4 regions of the Virgibacillus sp. FSP13 genome follow, and region 4 is predicted to be linked to each of the others. Evidence: riboswitches for the same ligand, from Rfam matches in the RefSeq annotation. Region 4 holds a riboswitch; each other region holds the start of a gene.
The links. A riboswitch is a leader RNA that binds a small molecule or an ion and turns the genes downstream of it on or off. The one in region 4 is predicted to bind S-adenosylmethionine.
Positions count from the first base shown of each region.

Region 1 (2,203 bases), on a different contig from region 4:
AATTAGTTAGCATCACGGACAACCTCCACTTCTACTGAGGTTTGGGTGATGAAATCAATCGCCTTATCCATTTCCTCTGCTTTCCCTTCCATTTGTACAAACAAGGTTCCATAGGCTCCTGCCTGTGTTTGTGTAATCTTCCCTTGTAAAATATTTATATCAATAGCAAATTTTTTAGCCACTTGGCTTATTAATGCTTGATTGGTTGTTTCACCGATAAAATGAAGTCGAACTATTTTTCCGTGTTCGTAGGTATTTACCAGCTCATTTACACCTTCATTTTCATCTTGAGTCCCCATTACTTGCTCCACAAATTTTTTCGTCACTTGCTGTTTTGGTCGTAAAAATACGTCAAGAACATCACCCTGTTCCACAATTTTACCGTTTTCCATTACAGCAACTTGTTTGCAAATTTTACGAATAACGTGCATTTCATGGGTTATTAAAATAATCGTTAATCCAAGCTTTTGATTAATATCCACTAATAAATCTAAAATAGAATTTGTCGTTTCCGGATCAAGTGCAGATGTCGCCTCATCACAGAGTAGAACTTTCGGATTATTGGCAAGCGCTCTAGCAATTCCGACACGTTGCTTCTGTCCACCACTTAATTGTGATGGATAAGCATTACCCCGTTCAGAAAGGCCCACCAGTTGAATTAACTCATTAACCCTGCTCTCCCGTTCAGCCTTTGGAACACCTGCAATCTCCAAAGGAAATGCAATATTATCCTTTACTGTCCGCGACCATAGTAAATTAAAATGTTGAAAAATCATTCCTATTTCTTGCCGAGCTATACGCAATTGGTTTGAATTTAGTGTGGTAATTTCTTGCCCATCAATGGTCACACGGCCATGTGTTGGATCCTCCAAGCGGTTTAACAGCCTGACAAACGTACTTTTTCCCGCTCCACTGTAGCCAATAACACCGAATATATCCCCTTCTTTTATATCAAGCGTTAAATCATCAACAGCCGTGATTTGCTTTTTATTGGATGTAAAAACTTTACTTAAATTCTCTATCGAAATCACAAGTATTCCTCCTAATTCAGAAAAGCGCAAACGCCCGGTAGCGATGTACAAACTGGAGCACTCTGGGACTGCATTTCATTCGTCCCACCGAAAACCGTTTGCACTCCGTTCGCCCCACCAAAAAGATCTGCTAGTCGCTGGGCGCTGGAGCTGGACAAGGCCTACCAAGTCACAAAACTAAAATAGCGCTTCAAATTTTATACTTTCCAAGTTGTTCATAAAAAGAAAAACGTCTTTCTGTAAGAGAACAGAAAGACGTAATATATGCCTTTTCGTTCCCTCATCTGTCAAAGTGTTACTTTGCAGGAATTGGCACCTTTCAAACATTTAAGTTTGAAGGTTGCCGCGGTTTCACAGGGCCAGTCCCTCCACCGCTCAAGATAAGAGATTTAAATTCGTTTAAATTGATAAAATTGATGATAGCACGCTTATTTCTCTATGTCAATATAAAACATTCTTTCGTTAGTTCATAATCGTCAGTTCCCAACGAATAGCTCCGGCTTATACTTCACTAAATAGCTATAAATATTGGCAATCGAATGAAAAGCATATACTTTTTCTTGCACTTCATTGCCATTTTTAACTAGCAGACATGGTACACTTTCAATCTGATTTTCCTGCATAAATTCAGGATGAAACGACGCATTCATGTCATAAAAAATATGCTCATGATGAACAGATTCAATTTTATCCAGCATTGTTCTAGCTAATGCACAAGTTCCACAAAAAGGAGTATGAACAAATAATAAATAATGATCTTGCTGTAACACTTCCGCTGTTATCTCTTGCAAAGGAATCACCCTAAATCAAAAATATCGGATTAACCGCAATAGACTTAGCTACTAAGACAGTTGCGAGTACTTGCTCAGGTGTTGTTGCAACTTCACGATATTCACTGCTAACATAAATATGTTCGGCATGTGGCAACTCGCGCGCTAACTGTTTGCGTAATTTAATCCCTGAATTGTCTTCATCAACTAAGATAAAAACATCCTTATTGTCTAAATCGTACGTATATAAAAGCTCGTCAAATCGTTCCACACCGAGTGTACCATTTGTACAAATGATCTCCACATCGTCCGTGATTACTTTTTTGATTTGCTTTTTGTCCGTAAGACCTTCGACAATAATAACCTTTTCCGATTCATGTGTCATCATCACATAGCACTCCT
Region 1 covers NZ_JBSVKG010000010.1:79,440-81,642, forward strand. The annotation lists gene ACW2QC_RS10845 (methionine ABC transporter permease) at 1-13, opposite strand, end outside; gene ACW2QC_RS10850 (methionine ABC transporter ATP-binding protein) at 3-1,031, opposite strand; SAM riboswitch class I at 1,309-1,418, opposite strand; gene ACW2QC_RS10855 (thioredoxin family protein) at 1,508-1,822, opposite strand; gene ACW2QC_RS10860 (toprim domain-containing protein) at 1,833-2,186, opposite strand.
Region 1: another riboswitch for S-adenosylmethionine. It lies ahead of ACW2QC_RS10850 (methionine ABC transporter ATP-binding protein); the one in region 4 lies ahead of ACW2QC_RS11775 (LLM class flavin-dependent oxidoreductase).

Region 2 (2,203 bases), on a different contig from region 4:
ATAATTGTCTAGCAAATAAGTTATGCCATGCATACTCATTAATTACTTGAATTGGCAGACGGTGCTTTTTATCAGCACCGGCAAATCCTTTAAAGGAATACAATTCGTTTTTATCTTTTAAATAAGCTATGACTTTCTCGTATAGCTGGTTAAATTTATCTTCATCGATTGCTTGGTTTACAAGTCCCCAATCAATAAACTGTTCACAAATGTCATCTTTCACGATAAACTTATCTTTAGGTGAACGTCCGGTATATTTTCCTGTTGTTGCTTGAATCGCACCTGTTGCTGTCAATACTCCTTCGTTCCTTGCTAAGATTTTTTCAACTAGCTGAGGTACCGATAAATTGTGCTGGATATTCCCTTGTGCTAAAAGTTCATCCGATACTGTTGATCGTTCCATCGATTTCATATATGATACCTTCCTTTTTGATGGATTTTTTATAAAGACATGAAACGGTTTTCTTTTAAATCTGTTTATTAGTATAACACATTTATTTAATTAGTCCATACTAATGTATTATTTTATTTAAAATGTTGTGCTGGCCTTTGAAGAAAAGCGCAAGCGCCCGCTTAGCAACGTACAAACTGGAGCACTCCGCAATGAGATAAAGGAAACACGGTGAGGTACGAGCCGATGTTGACTTATCGTAGTGCATTGAATAACCCCCTGAAGTAACAACACACGAAGAAAAAGCGAATTAACTTTTTCGAGGAGAGGAGTGTGAAGTTTGATAGTTGCTGGGCGCTGGAGCTGGACACGGCTTACTCTGGGTCTCCGATTACTCAACCCACCGAAAAACATTTGCTGTAAGCATAATAGCGCCTCAAGTTTTATACTTTTTACATTTGAAAAAGTTGACACATCATAACGATTTCGGTACGATAAATTGTGAACGGACACTCTCTTATTCAGAGTTGGTGGAGGGACAGACCCGATGAAACCCAGCAACCATCACATTTGTGAAAAGGTGCTAATCTGATGCAAGGATTTTCCTTGAACAATAAGAGCGAAAGGCCACAACTCCTTTCCTCATGCAAGTAGGAAAGGCTTTTTTTGTTTTAAAGGGAGTTTATATAATTGATAAATACAGAGTTCCGTACCACGATATAAAAGGGAGAGATTTAGGCCAATGGCTGCAAATCGTCGTTTATTTACATCTGAATCGGTAACAGAGGGACATCCGGATAAAATTTGTGACCAGATTTCAGATGCTATTTTGGATGAAATCTTATCAAAAGATCCGAATGCACGAGTAGCTTGTGAGACAACGGTGACAACTGGTTTAGTATTAGTATCAGGGGAAATTTCAACAAGTACGTATGTAGATATTCCAGCAATTGTAAGGCAAACCATTAAGGATATCGGCTACACAAGAGCTAAGTTTGGTTTCGATGCTGAAACATGTGCAGTCCTTACAGCAATTGATGAACAATCAGCAGATATTGCTGGTGGAGTAGACAATGCATTGGAAGCACGCCAAGGAAAAATGTCTGATGAAGAAATTGCTGCGATCGGTGCAGGTGATCAGGGGTTAATGTTTGGCTTTGCTTGTGATGAAACGGAAGAATTAATGCCGCTACCAATATCACTTGCTCACAAATTGGCAAAACGGCTGGCTGATGCAAGAAAAGATGAGATTCTACCTTATTTACGTCCGGATGGAAAAACACAGGTAACGGTAGAGTATGATGAAAATGATAATCCTGTTAAAGTAGATACAATTGTCATTTCCACACAACATCACCAGGACATTTCAACCGAGCAAATTGAAAAAGATTTAATTGAGCATGTTATTCATCCGGTTGTACCAGCAAATTTACTAGATGAAACAACAAAATATTTCATCAATCCAACCGGCCGCTTCGTTATTGGTGGACCACAAGGGGATGCTGGACTAACAGGAAGAAAAATAATTGTTGATACGTATGGTGGTTATGCCCGTCATGGCGGAGGGGCATTCAGTGGAAAAGACTCGACTAAGGTGGACCGCTCAGCAGCATATGCCGCTCGTTATGTAGCGAAGAATATTGTAGCTGCAGGACTTGCTAAAACGTGTGAAGTACAGCTTGCCTATGCAATTGGCGTTGCTGAACCGGTATCCATTGCGATTGACACATTCGGTACTGGAACAGTTACGGAAGAAAAACTTGTTGCGGCAGTCCGAGAGTTGTTTGATTTACGTCCGGCAGGCATTATTCG
Region 2 covers NZ_JBSVKG010000010.1:11,620-13,822, reverse strand. The annotation lists gene pckA (phosphoenolpyruvate carboxykinase (ATP)) at 1-412, opposite strand, end outside; SAM riboswitch class I at 906-1,011, shown strand; gene metK (methionine adenosyltransferase) at 1,134-2,203, shown strand, end outside.
Region 2: another riboswitch for S-adenosylmethionine. It lies ahead of metK (methionine adenosyltransferase); the one in region 4 lies ahead of ACW2QC_RS11775 (LLM class flavin-dependent oxidoreductase).

Region 3 (2,203 bases), on a different contig from region 4:
GTACCATTGGAACAATTGCTGCTGCGGTTCCAATTGATGTTCCTACAACTAGTCGGGTAAATGGAATAACTGCAACCATCAAAATAATGAATGGTATCGATCGAAACACATTTACAATTGCATTTAGGACGTTAAATACTGGAGCATTTTCCCATAAATGTCCTTTACGTGTTACAACGAGCAGGATTCCCAATGGTAAGCCAATGATCGTAGCGAATAATAATGAAAATGCAACCATCGAAACTGTTTCCCATAGGGCCGCGAGAATTTGATCCCAATCAACTAACATCCTCTAATACCTCCTTAACCGTTACTTTTTGTTGGTTAATATGCATAATAACTCTACTCACTTCTTTCGTTTCACCTGCAAACTTCACAATTAAGTTACCAAATGGTGTCCCTTGCAATTCCGTAATACTACCAAACAAAACATTTACCTCTACATCAAATCGTTTAGCTATTTGCGATAACAGCGGATAACCTGCTGATTCCCCAACAAAAACAATTCGATAAATTTGATTGGTAGATTCTTGGGATTCAATTAATTGATGGACTGATTTCGGTATTTCATCGTGCATGACTGTACTTACAAAATTATGGGCAATTTCCGTTTTGGGCTGGGCAAATACATCAAATACAGATCCTGATTCAATCACTTTACCCTGGTTAAGCACTGCCACCTTATCGCATATTTCACGGATAACCCCCATTTCATGAGTAATGATTAGAATGGTAATGTTATATTCCTGATTAACTTTCTTCAAAAGCCTCAAGATTGAATTCGTTGTCTGCGGATCAAGTGCCGATGTTGCCTCGTCACACAATAGAACGGATGGCTGTGTTGCCAAGGCTCGCGCAATACCTACTCGTTGTTTCTGGCCACCTGAAAGCTGATCTGGGTAATTATCAGCCTTATCACTCAGTCCGACAAACTCCAACAGTTCATTAACTCTTTTTTTAATTTCTTCCTTAGGTGTCTTCATTAGTAATAACGGCATTGCCACATTCGTAAAAACCGTTTTTGAATTTAGTAGATTAAAGTGTTGAAAAATCATTCCGATGCTTCGTTTTGCTTCCCTTAGTTCCTTTGGAGAAAGACTGAGTAGATCCTGATTATTTACAACTACTTTTCCAGAAGTCGGTCGTTCAAGTAAATTCACACAACGTATCAATGAACTTTTTCCGGCGCCACTAAATCCAATAACACCATATATTTCGCCTTTTTCGATCTGTAAATCAACATCATCCAGTGCCTCTATCTGTTGTTCGCCACTTTGGTATATCTTCGTTACGTTCTCAAAAGTAATCATTATTCCCCTCCTCTTTAAAATGAAAAAATACCCCTTCTTGAAAAACAAGAAGAGGCATTTACGGGTTTCCCTCTCCTTATCTTTCAAGCCTATTGCTTGCTGGAATTGGCACAGTACTTTTACAAGTCCGCTGCCGAGGTATCATAGGGCCAGCCCCTCCACCTCTCTGGATAAGAAGTCTTGCTATTTAGTTGTTTATTTGCATATGGAAATAAAAAATCCCTCCTTATGATATTCATAAGAAGAGATTTGCATTTTAATTCCGCTCACTCTTCTTATTTTTCAAGCGAATGCTTGTTGGATTTGGCACAGTTCTTTATAAAAAAGTCCGTTGCCGAGGTTTCATAGGGCCAATTCCCTCCACCTCTCTGAATAAGAAGTTACAAAATATTCATTTGATATTGTTTAATACAATACTACCGTTATGAAGCTTTGTCAATGCATTTTTTAAAAATTTCAAAAGGTGGTATTGTAACAATGATTAGTTAACAGAAATGACTATCTTACCAATATTTTTATTTGCTTCCATATATCGATGTGCTTCTTGAATGTCTTTGAATGCAAAGGTATGGTCAACAATTGGCTTCAGCTTTTTCTGATTGAATAGGGGGATTGCCTTTTGAATAAATTCCTCTGTCAAAGCTTTTTTATAGGCATCACTTCTTGGCGTTAATAATGTCCCTTTCAGATGGATTCGCTTTGCAAGAATTGACATTAAATCTACTTTTTCAACCTCTGTTCCACCAAGTACACCAATCAGCACCCAGCGTCCATCGATTGCAATGCTTCGTAAGTTTTTCTCCCAATAGGAAGCACCAATGAAGTCGAGTATGACGTTTACCCCTTCTTGATCGGTGGTTTTTAAAACTTCCTCCGCAAAGTTCTGTTCTTTA
Region 3 covers NZ_JBSVKG010000021.1:50,615-52,817, reverse strand. The annotation lists gene ACW2QC_RS15585 (methionine ABC transporter permease) at 1-289, opposite strand, end outside; gene ACW2QC_RS15580 (methionine ABC transporter ATP-binding protein) at 279-1,310, opposite strand; SAM riboswitch class I at 1,384-1,487, opposite strand; SAM riboswitch class I at 1,583-1,689, opposite strand; gene ACW2QC_RS15575 (NAD(P)H-quinone oxidoreductase) at 1,792-2,203, opposite strand, start outside.
Region 3: another riboswitch for S-adenosylmethionine. It lies ahead of ACW2QC_RS15580 (methionine ABC transporter ATP-binding protein); the one in region 4 lies ahead of ACW2QC_RS11775 (LLM class flavin-dependent oxidoreductase).

Region 4 (2,203 bases):
GAATATATCCGTCAAATATAGAATATTCCTTTGTTTGTAAAAATAATCTGTTACGTTGTATTCAGCTAAGCGCTTATTCCTCCATTAATTCCAATTTAAAATCACCAACTGCACCATCTTGATAGAGATTTGTAATTGACGTCGAATAGGAGTAAATAGTTGCGTGAAATTCGAGATTTTTTTCTGGAACTTTCACATGAAAATCATTAGCATATAGCAAGGTTGTAATTTCGTGGTAGTCACTGCTGCTAACTTTAAAATCAAATCCTATTTTAAGTAATTTTTCGGCCTTAGATTTATTCACAACTGTATCTTCGTAAAAATTGTCGACATTAATTGTCCTATTGTTTATGATCACTTTTTGATTCATTATTTTTGCCACCCTTCTTGAACCTAACTAAATTCTAGCAGTTGAATTTAGTTATTTCTATTGTTATTGCTTCAGTGTTCTTTTAACCCTCGTTAACGAATAGGGCGACCAAAAGCGCAACGTCCTTTCGTAGTCCCTCCAATGAGTGAAATTCACTTATTGATTGCTTTAATACATACTTTTCTGGTATGATTACTTTAATTTAATACATTTCTTATTAAGAGTGGTGGAGGGAATGGCCCGATGAAACCCGGCAACCCACTGATAATGATCAGGAAGGTGCTAATTCCAGCAGCGTTTAACGGCTGCAAGATAAGATGGAAGCCATGTACAAAACTTCTTCTTATCGAAGAGGTTTTTTTATTTATGAAAAATGTGATCAAACATATTTCTGGCACTTCATCTTGTCATACAATTTATGGTGAAAAGGGAGAGGTTATTAATGAAATACGGTTTTTGGCTACCTATTTTTGGTGGATGGTTACGAAATGTAGATAATGAACACATGCCACCAACATTTGATTACGCAAAAGAAGTGATTCAGTCAGCAGAAAAATGGGGATATGATACAACATTAATTGCTGAATTGTATCTAAACGATATAAAAGGAATTGAACATGACTCATTGGAAGCTTGGTCAACAGCTGCAGCACTTGCAGCTGTTACAGAAAAAATCGAAATTATGGCGGCAATGCGTCCTGTATTCCATAACCCAGCTGTAACTGCAAAAATGGCCGCTAACATTGATCGTATCTCGGGCGGCCGCTTCACATTTAATGTAGTCTCAGGCTGGTGGGAAGAGGAAGCGCGTCAATACGGTGGGGATTTCACAGCACACGACGAACGATATAACCGTACCGAGGAGTTTTTACAAGTAATGAAAGGGCTCTGGACCGAAGAAACGTTCAGCCATAAAGGAAAATTTTATGAGGTCGCCAATACACATTTGGAACCGAAGCCAGTGCAACGGCCAAATCCTCTTCTTTACGCAGGCGGTGAGAGTGAACGGGGAAAAGAAGTCATTGTCAATAATTGTGATGCCTACGTGATGCATGGAGGAACATTAGAAGAAATTTCTGCAAAAGTTGAGGATATGAAAGCACGCCGAGAAGCAGCAGGAAAATCTACATTTAAATCATTCGGATTGGCTGCATACATCATTTGCCGTGACACGGAAGAAGAGGTAGTAGAAGAATGGAAACGGATCACCGATGTTAAAAATGCGGACGGCTATGCAGGATATCAAGATTTTGTCAGCAAATCACAGCTTGAGCAGCAAGTAAAACTAAATGATTATTCCGTTTCCAACCGGGGATTGCGTCCAAACTTAATCGGAACACCTGAGCAAATTGCTAATCGCATCATCGAATTTGAGGATGCTGGAGTTGACCTTTTACTCTTACAATTCTCTCCACAATTAGAGGAAATGAAGCGCTTTTCGGAAAAAGTAATGCCACTTGTCGAGGAGAAACGTAACTTAAAAATAAACCAATAGGAGGCATTGGAATGTCGGAAAAAATATATGTGCTTCATGAAAATAATGAATGGACCGAGCATTTGACAAAACGATTAACTGAATTGCAGTTACCATATGAAGAATGGCATCTAGATGAAGGAACAGTTGACCTATCGACTGTTCCTCCAGAAGGTGTTTTTTATAGCCGTATGAGTGCGTCTTCCCATACAAGAGAGCACCGCTTTGCAGCCGAATTAACTGAAGCTGTCTTGGCATGGCTCGAGCGCCACAGTCGCACTGTCATCAATGGAAGTCGTGCGTTAAGGCTTGAAGTTAGCAAAGTAAATCAATATATGGCCTTAAATGCTGCTGGGATT
Region 4 covers NZ_JBSVKG010000012.1:42,567-44,769, reverse strand. The annotation lists gene ACW2QC_RS11780 (DUF3219 family protein) at 74-370, opposite strand; SAM riboswitch class I at 582-689, shown strand; gene ACW2QC_RS11775 (LLM class flavin-dependent oxidoreductase) at 813-1,865, shown strand; gene ACW2QC_RS11770 (ATP-grasp domain-containing protein) at 1,877-2,203, shown strand, end outside.